4 regions of the Bradyrhizobium sp. BEA-2-5 genome follow, and region 1 is predicted to be linked to each of the others. Evidence: predicted binding sites of a transcription regulator. Region 1 holds the regulator's gene; each other region holds the start of a gene.
What was found. Region 1 encodes LexA, which represses DNA repair genes until DNA is damaged. Its sites were predicted from a motif close to TGTTCNNNNTGTGTTCNG; they were not measured.
Positions count from the first base shown of each region.

Region 2: RX327_RS03675 (DNA recombination protein RmuC) is a predicted target of LexA. The motif match lies at 1,208-1,225, and genes of this name have one in related genera.
Region 3: dinB (DNA polymerase IV) is a predicted target of LexA. The motif match lies at 1,068-1,085, and genes of this name have one in related genera.
Region 4: ruvC (crossover junction endodeoxyribonuclease RuvC) is a predicted target of LexA. The motif match lies at 993-1,010, and genes of this name have one in related genera.

Region 1 is NZ_CP136629.1:4,577,403-4,579,602, forward strand. Features, by position in the region: gene glp (gephyrin-like molybdotransferase Glp) at 1-132, shown strand, start outside; gene lexA (transcriptional repressor LexA) at 375-1,076, shown strand; gene RX327_RS21395 (hypothetical protein) at 1,333-1,761, shown strand; gene RX327_RS21400 (hypothetical protein) at 1,907-2,131, shown strand; gene RX327_RS21405 (ComEC/Rec2 family competence protein) at 2,128-2,200, opposite strand, start outside.
Region 2 is NZ_CP136629.1:811,132-813,331, forward strand. Features, by position in the region: gene RX327_RS03675 (DNA recombination protein RmuC) at 1-1,176, opposite strand, end outside; gene def (peptide deformylase) at 1,347-1,874, shown strand; gene fmt (methionyl-tRNA formyltransferase) at 2,043-2,200, shown strand, end outside.
Region 3 is NZ_CP136629.1:3,425,702-3,427,901, reverse strand. Features, by position in the region: gene dinB (DNA polymerase IV) at 1-1,006, opposite strand, end outside; gene RX327_RS15755 (hypothetical protein) at 1,372-1,638, shown strand; gene RX327_RS15750 (hypothetical protein) at 1,876-2,200, shown strand, end outside.
Region 4 is NZ_CP136629.1:1,289,338-1,291,537, reverse strand. Features, by position in the region: gene ruvA (Holliday junction branch migration protein RuvA) at 1-443, opposite strand, end outside; gene ruvC (crossover junction endodeoxyribonuclease RuvC) at 440-967, opposite strand; partial or broken gene RX327_RS05920 (YebC/PmpR family DNA-binding transcriptional regulator) at 1,182-1,924, opposite strand; gene RX327_RS05915 (methyl-accepting chemotaxis protein) at 2,138-2,200, shown strand, end outside.

The DNA of each region.
Region 1 (2,200 bases):
ACCCCGGTGACGCAGCAGGACTCGTCGCTGCTCGGGAATCTCGCTGCGGCACGGGCACTTCTCGTGCGTCCGCCGTTTGCGGCGGCTGCCGTCAAAGGCAGCGAATGCGAGATCCTGACACTGCCCGAATAGGGTTTTCGAGCCCCGCCGATTGTGCGTTGCCCGACACGTTCACCGTAAATTAAGCAGTTGCGGAACACATATCGAACATATAGTGTCCGTTCATGATTTGTTTCGAGTACTGGTGTCTACAATCGGGAAGCCGCGTGGAAGCAGGTGCATTGAGCACACGCTCCTGAGGTCAGGCCCGGCCTGCAGGCCCCACCAGAAGAGTCTCGGAATTGAACGACATCAACCGGGGGATTTTGGTCGAGATGTTGACGCGCAAACAATACGAGCTTCTGCGATTCATCAGCGAACGTCTGAAGGAAAGCGGCGTGCCGCCGTCCTTCGACGAGATGAAGGATGCGCTCGACCTGCGCTCGAAGTCAGGCATCCACCGCCTGATCACTGCGCTCGAGGAGCGCGGCTTCATCCGCCGCCTGCCCAACCGCGCCCGCGCCATCGAGGTGATCAAGCTGCCCGAGCTGCAGGCCGCCGCCGGCAGTCGCCGCGGCTTCACGCCGAGCGTCATCGAGGGCACTCTCGGCCGGCGCGCCAGCACGCCGCCGATTGCCGAGGACGACGGCAAGCGTCCCGTCGCGGTGCCCGTGATGGGCCGCATCGCGGCCGGCACGCCGATCGAGGCGCTGCAGACCCGCAGCCACACCATCAGCGTGCCGCCCGACATGCTCGGCTCGGGCGAGCACTACGCGCTCGAAGTGCGCGGCGATTCGATGGTCGAGGCCGGCATCCTCGACGGCGACATGGCGCTGATCCAGCGCAACGAGAGCGCCGACACCGGCGACATCGTGGTGGCGCTGATCGACGACGAGGAAGCCACGCTCAAGCGCTTCCGCCGCCGCGGGGCCTCTATCGCGCTCGAGCCCGCCAATGCCGCCTATGAGGTTCGCATTCTTCCGCCGAACCGCGTGAAGATTCAGGGCAAGCTGATCGGGCTTTACCGCAAGTACTGAATTGCAAATACTTGCGGCGGCCGGGAACGAGCAACACGTCGGATCGTTCCTTGCATGATAGTGTAGCGTACGGCCTGCCCGATGCGCTCCGATACCTCTCGCGCAGCGTCGCGTGTTTGTGATCGGAGCGATCTCGGACCAGTCGTACAATCGCCCAGAAACGAGCAGACGCTCGTTCGCTATCGTCCACTCTGGTAGAGGCCCTAATGCCTCAAGGAGAGGCACGGGTCGCTACCTCGAAATGAGGAGCCATCCGATGTGTGACTATAGTCTGCACGCCGTGGCATCGCGCCCCGCCATTGTCGGAGAGACGCTGATCACGACGACGTTCCGCGGCACGTCGACCCGCGGCTTTGCTTCGGAGAACGATCCCACTGTCGCGGTCTGCATGCTGCCGGGCACCGAGCTCGCTTTCGCCGAGAACGTTCGCTACGACAGCCGCTGGATCTGGACCAAGACGCTGAACTATCGCGTCGGCGTGTTCAACGAAGTCGAGCCCGACGTGCCCGATCGGCATCATGACGCGGTCGAATTCCCCGACGGCAGCCATGTGCTGGTGACCCAGCTGGTCGAGGGACAGCGCGTCAGCGTGCTGCAATTGCCGGCACTGCATCCGCCGGTCGAGCAGAAGCCGAAGGTTGCGGAGCGGCGGCCCTCCGCATTCGCAACGCTGTTTTTGGGTTGAGCGCATCTTCGCCGCGGAATGAGCTGTTCGGCGGCGGATGACCTAAGCAATTTCGGGCGACCCCGGACTCCCGCTTCCGGGGCGCAGAAGGAGATTTGCGTCGGCCGGCGCCTTGGCGCATCATCGGGCACGGAGGACGTGCGCGGTGGTCGATAAGGTCACATGGCAAAAGGCTGGACGCGTCACGCAACCGGGCCGCTACCTGTTCCGGTTCGGTTGGCTGACGGTAACGGCCGACGACCTGAAAGTCTGGGAGCAATTTCCCGAGGCTTCCTTTACTCTCGTCAAGAAGCCTGACGCCCCCGACTCCGACGAATATCATCTCGGCCTGTTCGAGCTGCCGAGCGCCCCCTCGCCAGACCACAGCTAATCATCGCCCTGCAGATCGGTCTCGGCCGGCGTCGCATCCACCGCAGGCCGCGGCGCGGCGGCGGGCGCG
Region 2 (2,200 bases), 3.8 Mb from region 1:
GGGGAACAGGTCGGGGGCGGGCTTGACGAAGCGCGGCACCTCGATCGGGATATCGGACTTGCTGAAATCCAGCTCCTCGATTCGTCCCGCGCGCTTCTCGATCTTGTCGGCGGAGATCAGCACTTGGCGGACGTCCTCGTTCACATCGGCAAAATGCTTCTGCAGCTTCAGCACCCGATCGCGCAGGCGGCCGAGATCGTCGCCGAGCCTGATCACTTCGGTGCGGATCTGGTCGGCGGCGTCGCGCATGCGCGCGTCCTTCATGATCTGCTGCATCACCTGGATCGCGAGCATCAGCAGCGACGGCGACACCAGCACGACGCGGGCGCGATAGGCCTTCTGGATCACGTCGTCGAAACCGTCATGGATCTCGGCGTAGACGGATTCCGACGGCACGAACATCAGCGCCATCTCCTGGGTCTCGCCGGCGACGAGATATTTCTCGGCGATGTCGCTGACATGCTTCATCACGTCGCCGCGCAGCCGCTGCGTGGCGATTCGCCGTTCCTCGTCGGTGCGGGCGTCGTGCAGCGCCGTCATCGCTTCCAGCGGGAACTTGGCGTCAATGCAAAGCGGGCGCTGATCGGGCAGGAACACGACGCAGTCCGGGCGCTTGCCGGTGGAGAGCGTGAACTGGAACTCGTAGGCACCCTTCGGCAGCCCATCCTGGACGATCGCCTCCATCCGCGCCTGGCCGAAGGCGCCGCGCGACTGCTTGTTGGCGAGCACGTCGCGCAAGGTCGTGACCTGCGTGGTGAGGTCGGTGAGGTTCTTGTGCGCGCTGTCGATGATGCCGAGCCGCTCGTGCAGGGCGCGCAGGCTCTCCATGGTGTTGCGGGTGGAGTGTTCCATGGACTGGCCGACGCGGTGGGTCACCGAATCCAGCCGCTCGTTCACCGCCCGCGCCATCTCGGCCTGGCGGCCGGCCAGAGCCTGGGCCATGGCATCGACCCGCCCGGAGGATTCGCTCTGGGCCCGCAGCATGTCGGCGAGCCGCTCTTCCAGCTCGTCGGCGCGGATGGCCTGGGCCATCGCGAGTTCCGCGCCGCGCCGGCTGGCGCGCGCGATCACCACGGTGATGGCGAACAGCAGGATCAGCGCCAGCGCGCCAAGGCCGATCAATGCGTCGGAGACACGGACCGGAAGGTCGCCAATCGTGAGCAGAATCTCGTTCATGTCGGCCCTTGTAGCCGATTCGCGGCTAAGCGCGAACGAAGAGGGAACGTTTATGGTAAATGCATTCCTGATTTTCCGGGTTAATGCGGGGTGAAGAAACGTGGTTAAGGTTATCCTAACGGGTTCCTGAGCGCATTGACCCCATGAAGTCAGCAGCTTAAATCGCCGCCATGGCCCTACGAGAAATCATCATCCTGCCGGACAAGCAGCTGCGCCTGGTCTCCAAGCCGATCGAGAAGGTCACGTCGGAGATCCGCAAGCTTGCCGACGACATGTTCGAGACCATGTACGACGCGCCCGGCATTGGCCTCGCGGCGATCCAAGTCGCGCAGCCCTTGCGCCTGATCACCATGGACCTCGCCAAGCGCGACGAGAGCGGCGAGACCAAGCGCGAGCCGCGCGTCTTCATCAATCCTGAAATCCTCGCTTCCTCCGAGGAGCTCTCGGTCTACGAGGAAGGCTGCCTGTCGATCCCCGAATATTACGAGGAGGTCGAGCGCCCGGCGAAGGTGCGCGTGCGCTTCACCGATCTCGACGGCAAGGTGCACGAGGAGGACGCCGAAGGCCTCTTCGCCACCTGCATCCAGCACGAGATCGACCATCTCAACGGCGTGCTGTTCGTCGACTACCTATCGAAGCTCAAGCGCGACCGCGTGCTGAAGAAGTTCGAGAAAGCCGCCAAGCGCGCCGTGGAGTAGGCGCACGTCCTCCACCGTCATGCCCGGCCTTGACCCGGGCGTCCACGTCTTCCTTCTGGGAGACCAAAGACGTGGATGGTTGGGCATAGGCGAGCGAAAGCGACGCCGTCCTTGACGGCTATGCCCGGCCATGACGAAGATTGGATCCTCCCGGAAGAATCTGACCGCATGCCCCTTCGCCTCATCTTCATGGGCACGCCCGATTTCTCCGTGCCGACGCTGCTCGAGCTGGTCGCACATGGCCACGAGGTCGTGGCGGTCTACACCCGAGCCCCGAAGCCCGGCGGGCGGCGCGGCCTGCAATTGCAGCCGACCCCGGTCGAGGA
Region 3 (2,200 bases), 1.2 Mb from region 1:
CCAGCAGCGAGATGATCTTCTCGCCGGGATGGTCGGCAAGAGCAGCGCGCACGAGATTCTCGGCGAGCCGGGCCAGGACGATGGTCGTGCACACCGGCGCATCGAGCGTCATCGAGCGCGTCACCGACTTCAGGTCGGCGAAGCGGACGCGCACCGTCACGGTTCGTCCAGGCCGTGACTTCGCCCGAAGCCGCGTGGCGACGCGGTCGGCGAGATGAAGCAGCGTAGGCCGGATGACTTGCTCGATCGCAGGCTTTCGGCCAAGTGCAGATTGTGCTCCTGCCGATCGCGCGCGCCGGTGTGGCTTGAGCTGTCGCGGATCGCGATTCCAGGCCAGCGCGGCGAGTTTCTCGCCCGCTGCCGGACCGAGCAAGTGCGTCAGCGACCGTTCCGACAATTTGGCGAGCTGACCGATCGTCGCGACGCCGATCGCGTCCAACCGGGTCCTGGTGACCGGCCCTACCCCCCACATCAACTCAACCGGCAATTCGTGAAGGAAGCTCAGCTCGGCATCGGGATCAACGACGACAAGTCCGTCGGGCTTTGCGACCTGCGAGGCGATCTTCGCCAGATGCTTGGTGCGGGCGACGCCGACCGAGATCGGAAGGCCGAGCTCGGTGCGCACGCGCCACCGGATCGACGCGGCTATTTCAGCAGGCGTTCCGAACAGGTGAGTGCAGCCGGCAACATCCGCGAACGCCTCGTCGATCGAAATTCGCTCGACCAGCGGCGTGAAGTCGCCGATCACCTTGATGGCCGCATCACCCAGCCGCTGGTAATCGCTGAAATGGCCGCCGACGAAAACAAGTTGCGGGCACAGTCGGCGCGCTTCCCGTCCCGACATGCCGCCATGCACTCCGAAGGCCTTGGCCTCATAGGACGCCGCAAGCACAACGCCGCCCCCGACCGCGATCGGCTTGCCGCGCAGCGACGGCTCGAGCAGTTGCTCGACCGATGCGTAGAATGCATCGAGGTCCGCATGAAGGATGGTGGCTGCGGCTGCCATCTCGACCCGCTCATCCCTGACCTGACCGAAGCCGCCCGTCCCCGGACGTGGAAATTGCCGATAGAACAAAATAGGAACATTCTCAAATCGAGTCAATCCAGCCCGTCGCCGCCGCCGCGAACGACGCCAAATGGTCAACGCGCGTTACCACCCTGCGCGCGCTTGCCGTGCGAGGGGTCTGCCGGCGCTTGCTTCAGCCGGCTTCGCCCGTTCGCCCCCGATCTCGGTCCGCGGGAGATCGAGTGGAGAGTTGCTGCGAGGCATCAATGCGAGGCACGTCGGCGGAGCGTTCGAGATACCGCACCGGCTCACTCATCAGCCGGCTGACTTTGCCGCGCAGGGCTTTTTCGGGTAGATATTTTGCAATGACCGACCAATCCCATCAGGTGGACTTCCAAGCTGCGGCCCACCTTTACAAATGGCCTTCCCTCAACAACTCCAGGCGAGAGGATCGCGCGCCCTATATGGTCGTCAACGGAACGCTCGACCAATGCATTCGGGATTTCATGGGCAAGCCCGAGAAGACGCGACATCTTTACGAGATCCGGACCAAGTCGCAGCCTCCCCTCGTCCCCGACGTGCTGTCACCCGAGCATGTGATCGAGCTCTCCAGGCTTCGCGAGTTTCTCTGAGGCGCGCAGCGAACGCGATCCCGACGCGTGTCGTTTGCGGGCCGACTTATCCATCTGTCGTAAGTCTGGTGCCGGATTGTTTGCCCCTTGGCGAGCCGGTACACTTGCTTGACTCCCTGACCGACCGACGTCCGCGCCGGCATGATTGACCCGCTTCGACCCCGCTGAGGCTCGCACGTCGCCTGCATGGGAGCGGAACGGCGGCACGGCCAGTTAAGGAGCATCGCGAGGCGCCGCATGAAGTTCAATCTGGCGATCTTGAGTGTGCTGGCCGCAAGGCCCGGGCAACGGATCGCGATCGACGAGGTCAGCCGCGAGGTCAAGCGCATGATCGCGGCCGGTGATGAAGCCACGCAGTCGAAGCGGCCGTCCGAACTTGGCGATGCCGACGTCTTCCAATCGGGATGGGCATCGATCAACGATGCGGGCCTGCAGATCACCGATTCGGGACTCTCGCTGTGGCGCTCGCTTGAAGCCGCCCGCATCGCACAAGGACTCGATCAACAGGAAACGGAGCGATTGGACGCTGTTGCAGCCGACACGCGCCATTACGTTGCGGACA
Region 4 (2,200 bases), 3.3 Mb from region 1:
GCGCCGGCGAGATGAACCACGGCCGGGTCGACATTGGCAAAGGCCGGCGCCTTGTCCTTCAACTCGGTGACGATGCGCTCGGCGACCTTGGGGCCGACGCCGGGCGTGCGTGCCACCGCGGCCTTGTCGCGCAGCGCAATGGCATTGGCGAGGTCGGCCGGCGCCAGCGTGCCGAGCACGGCGAGCGCGACCTTGGCGCCGACGCCCTGCACGGTCTGGAGCAGGCGAAACCATTCGCGCTCCTGGTCGGTGCGGAAGCCGAACAGCTTGATCTGATCCTCGCGGACATAGGTCTCGATCGACAGCACGGCGGCTTCGCCGGGCGAGGGCAGATGCTGCAGCGTGCGCGAGGAGCAGTGCACCTGATAACCGACGCCGCCGACGTCGAGGATGACGAAATCCTCGCCGTAGGAATCGATCAGGCCCTTGAGCTTGCCGATCATAGGTTCGCCACCTTCAGCCGCAGCGCCGTGCTCTGGCGGTGATGGGCGTGGGTGATGGCGATGGCGAGCGCGTCGGCGGCGTCGGCCGACGGCGGCTCGGCCTTGGGCAGCAAAATCTTCAGCATCATCGCGATCTGTTGCTTGTCGGCATGACCGGCGCCGACCACCGTCTTCTTGACCTGGTTCGGCGCATATTCGGCGACAGAGATGCCGAACATTGCGGGCGCGAGCATGGCGACGCCGCGGGCCTGGCCGAGTTTCAGCGTGGCAACGCCGTCCTTGTTGACGAAGGTCTGCTCGACCGCCGCTTCCATCGGCTGGTGGCTGGAGAGAACGGCCGCGAGCCCTTCATGGATCGCGAGCAGGCGGCTCGACAGCGGCAAATCGTCCGGCGGCTCCACCGAACCGCAGGCGATATAGGCGAGACGATTGCCTTCGGTCTCGATCACCCCCCAGCCGGTGCGGCGGAGACCCGGATCGATACCGATGATGCGGACGGGAGAGCGAATCGGCTGGGATGTCATGAGGTAGTGATACCGCCTGCACCGGGAGAACGAAACACAAACGGAGGCTCATCCCCGCCTCCGTCGCGGTCGGCTCGGCCCATCGCCCAGCCTCGGCTCGTCATCCCCCGCGAAGGCGGGGGATCCAGTACGCCGCGGCCTCGCGGATCAAATGAAGGTCTCTGGAATGCTGGATCGCCCGGTCGAGCCGGGCGATGACAGCGGAGCAAATGGATCAACCGCCCATCTTCGCGACCAGCGCGTCCGATATCTCGAAATTGGCGTAGACCTGCTGCACGTCGTCATGCTCGTTGAGCAGGTCCATCAGCTTGAGCAGCTTCTCGCCGGTCTCGTCATCGACAGTGACCGTGTTCTGCGGCTTCCAGATCAGCGCGGCCTTGCGCGGCTCGCCGAACTTGGCTTCCAGCGCCTTGGCGACGTCGCGGTAGCCTTCGAGGCGTAGATCTCATGACCGCCTTCGCCGGAGACGACGTCGTCGGCGCCGGCCTCGATCGCGGCATCGAGCACGGCGTCGTCGGAAGCGACGCTGCGGTCGTATTCGATGACACCCGTGCGGTCGAACATGAAGGACACCGAGCCGGTTTCGCCGAGATTGCCGCCGGATTTGGTGAAGAAGGAACGGATGTCGGAAGCGGCGCGGTTGCGGTTGTCGGTCAGCGCCTCGACGATGACGGCGACGCCGCCCGGGCCGTAGCCCTCGTAGCGGATCTCGTCATAGTTTTCGCCATCGCTGCCGAGCGCCTTCTTGATGGCGCGCTCGATGTTGTCCTTCGGCATATTCTCCTGGCGCGCGGCGATCACGGCGGCGCGCAGGCGCGGGTTCATGGCAGGGTCGGGCGTGCCGAGCTTGGCCGCGACGGTGATTTCCCGCGCCAGCTTGCCGAACAGTTTCGACTTCTGGGCATCCTGCCGCCCCTTGCGGTGCATGATGTTCTTGAATTGGGAATGTCCGGCCATGCGTGGTCTCTTCGGAGCTTAGGGTCTGAACAGGGATGGAAAACGCGGCCTTATAGGCCCCTCACGGTCAAAATCAAAGGATCGGCGGGGCCCTACGGCGGAGGAATACTACCGCAAGCCGGAATATGAGGCACTTGTTAACCATGACTTCACGCCCGGATGCGAGGATCGCCCCGTCCCGCCGCAACTTTCCACAGCCCCTAAAGAGCCCACATGGCGTTCGGTTTGTTTCGAAAGCAAGTGCCGGAGCCGGCTGCGCCGGCCGTCGCGCCGCAG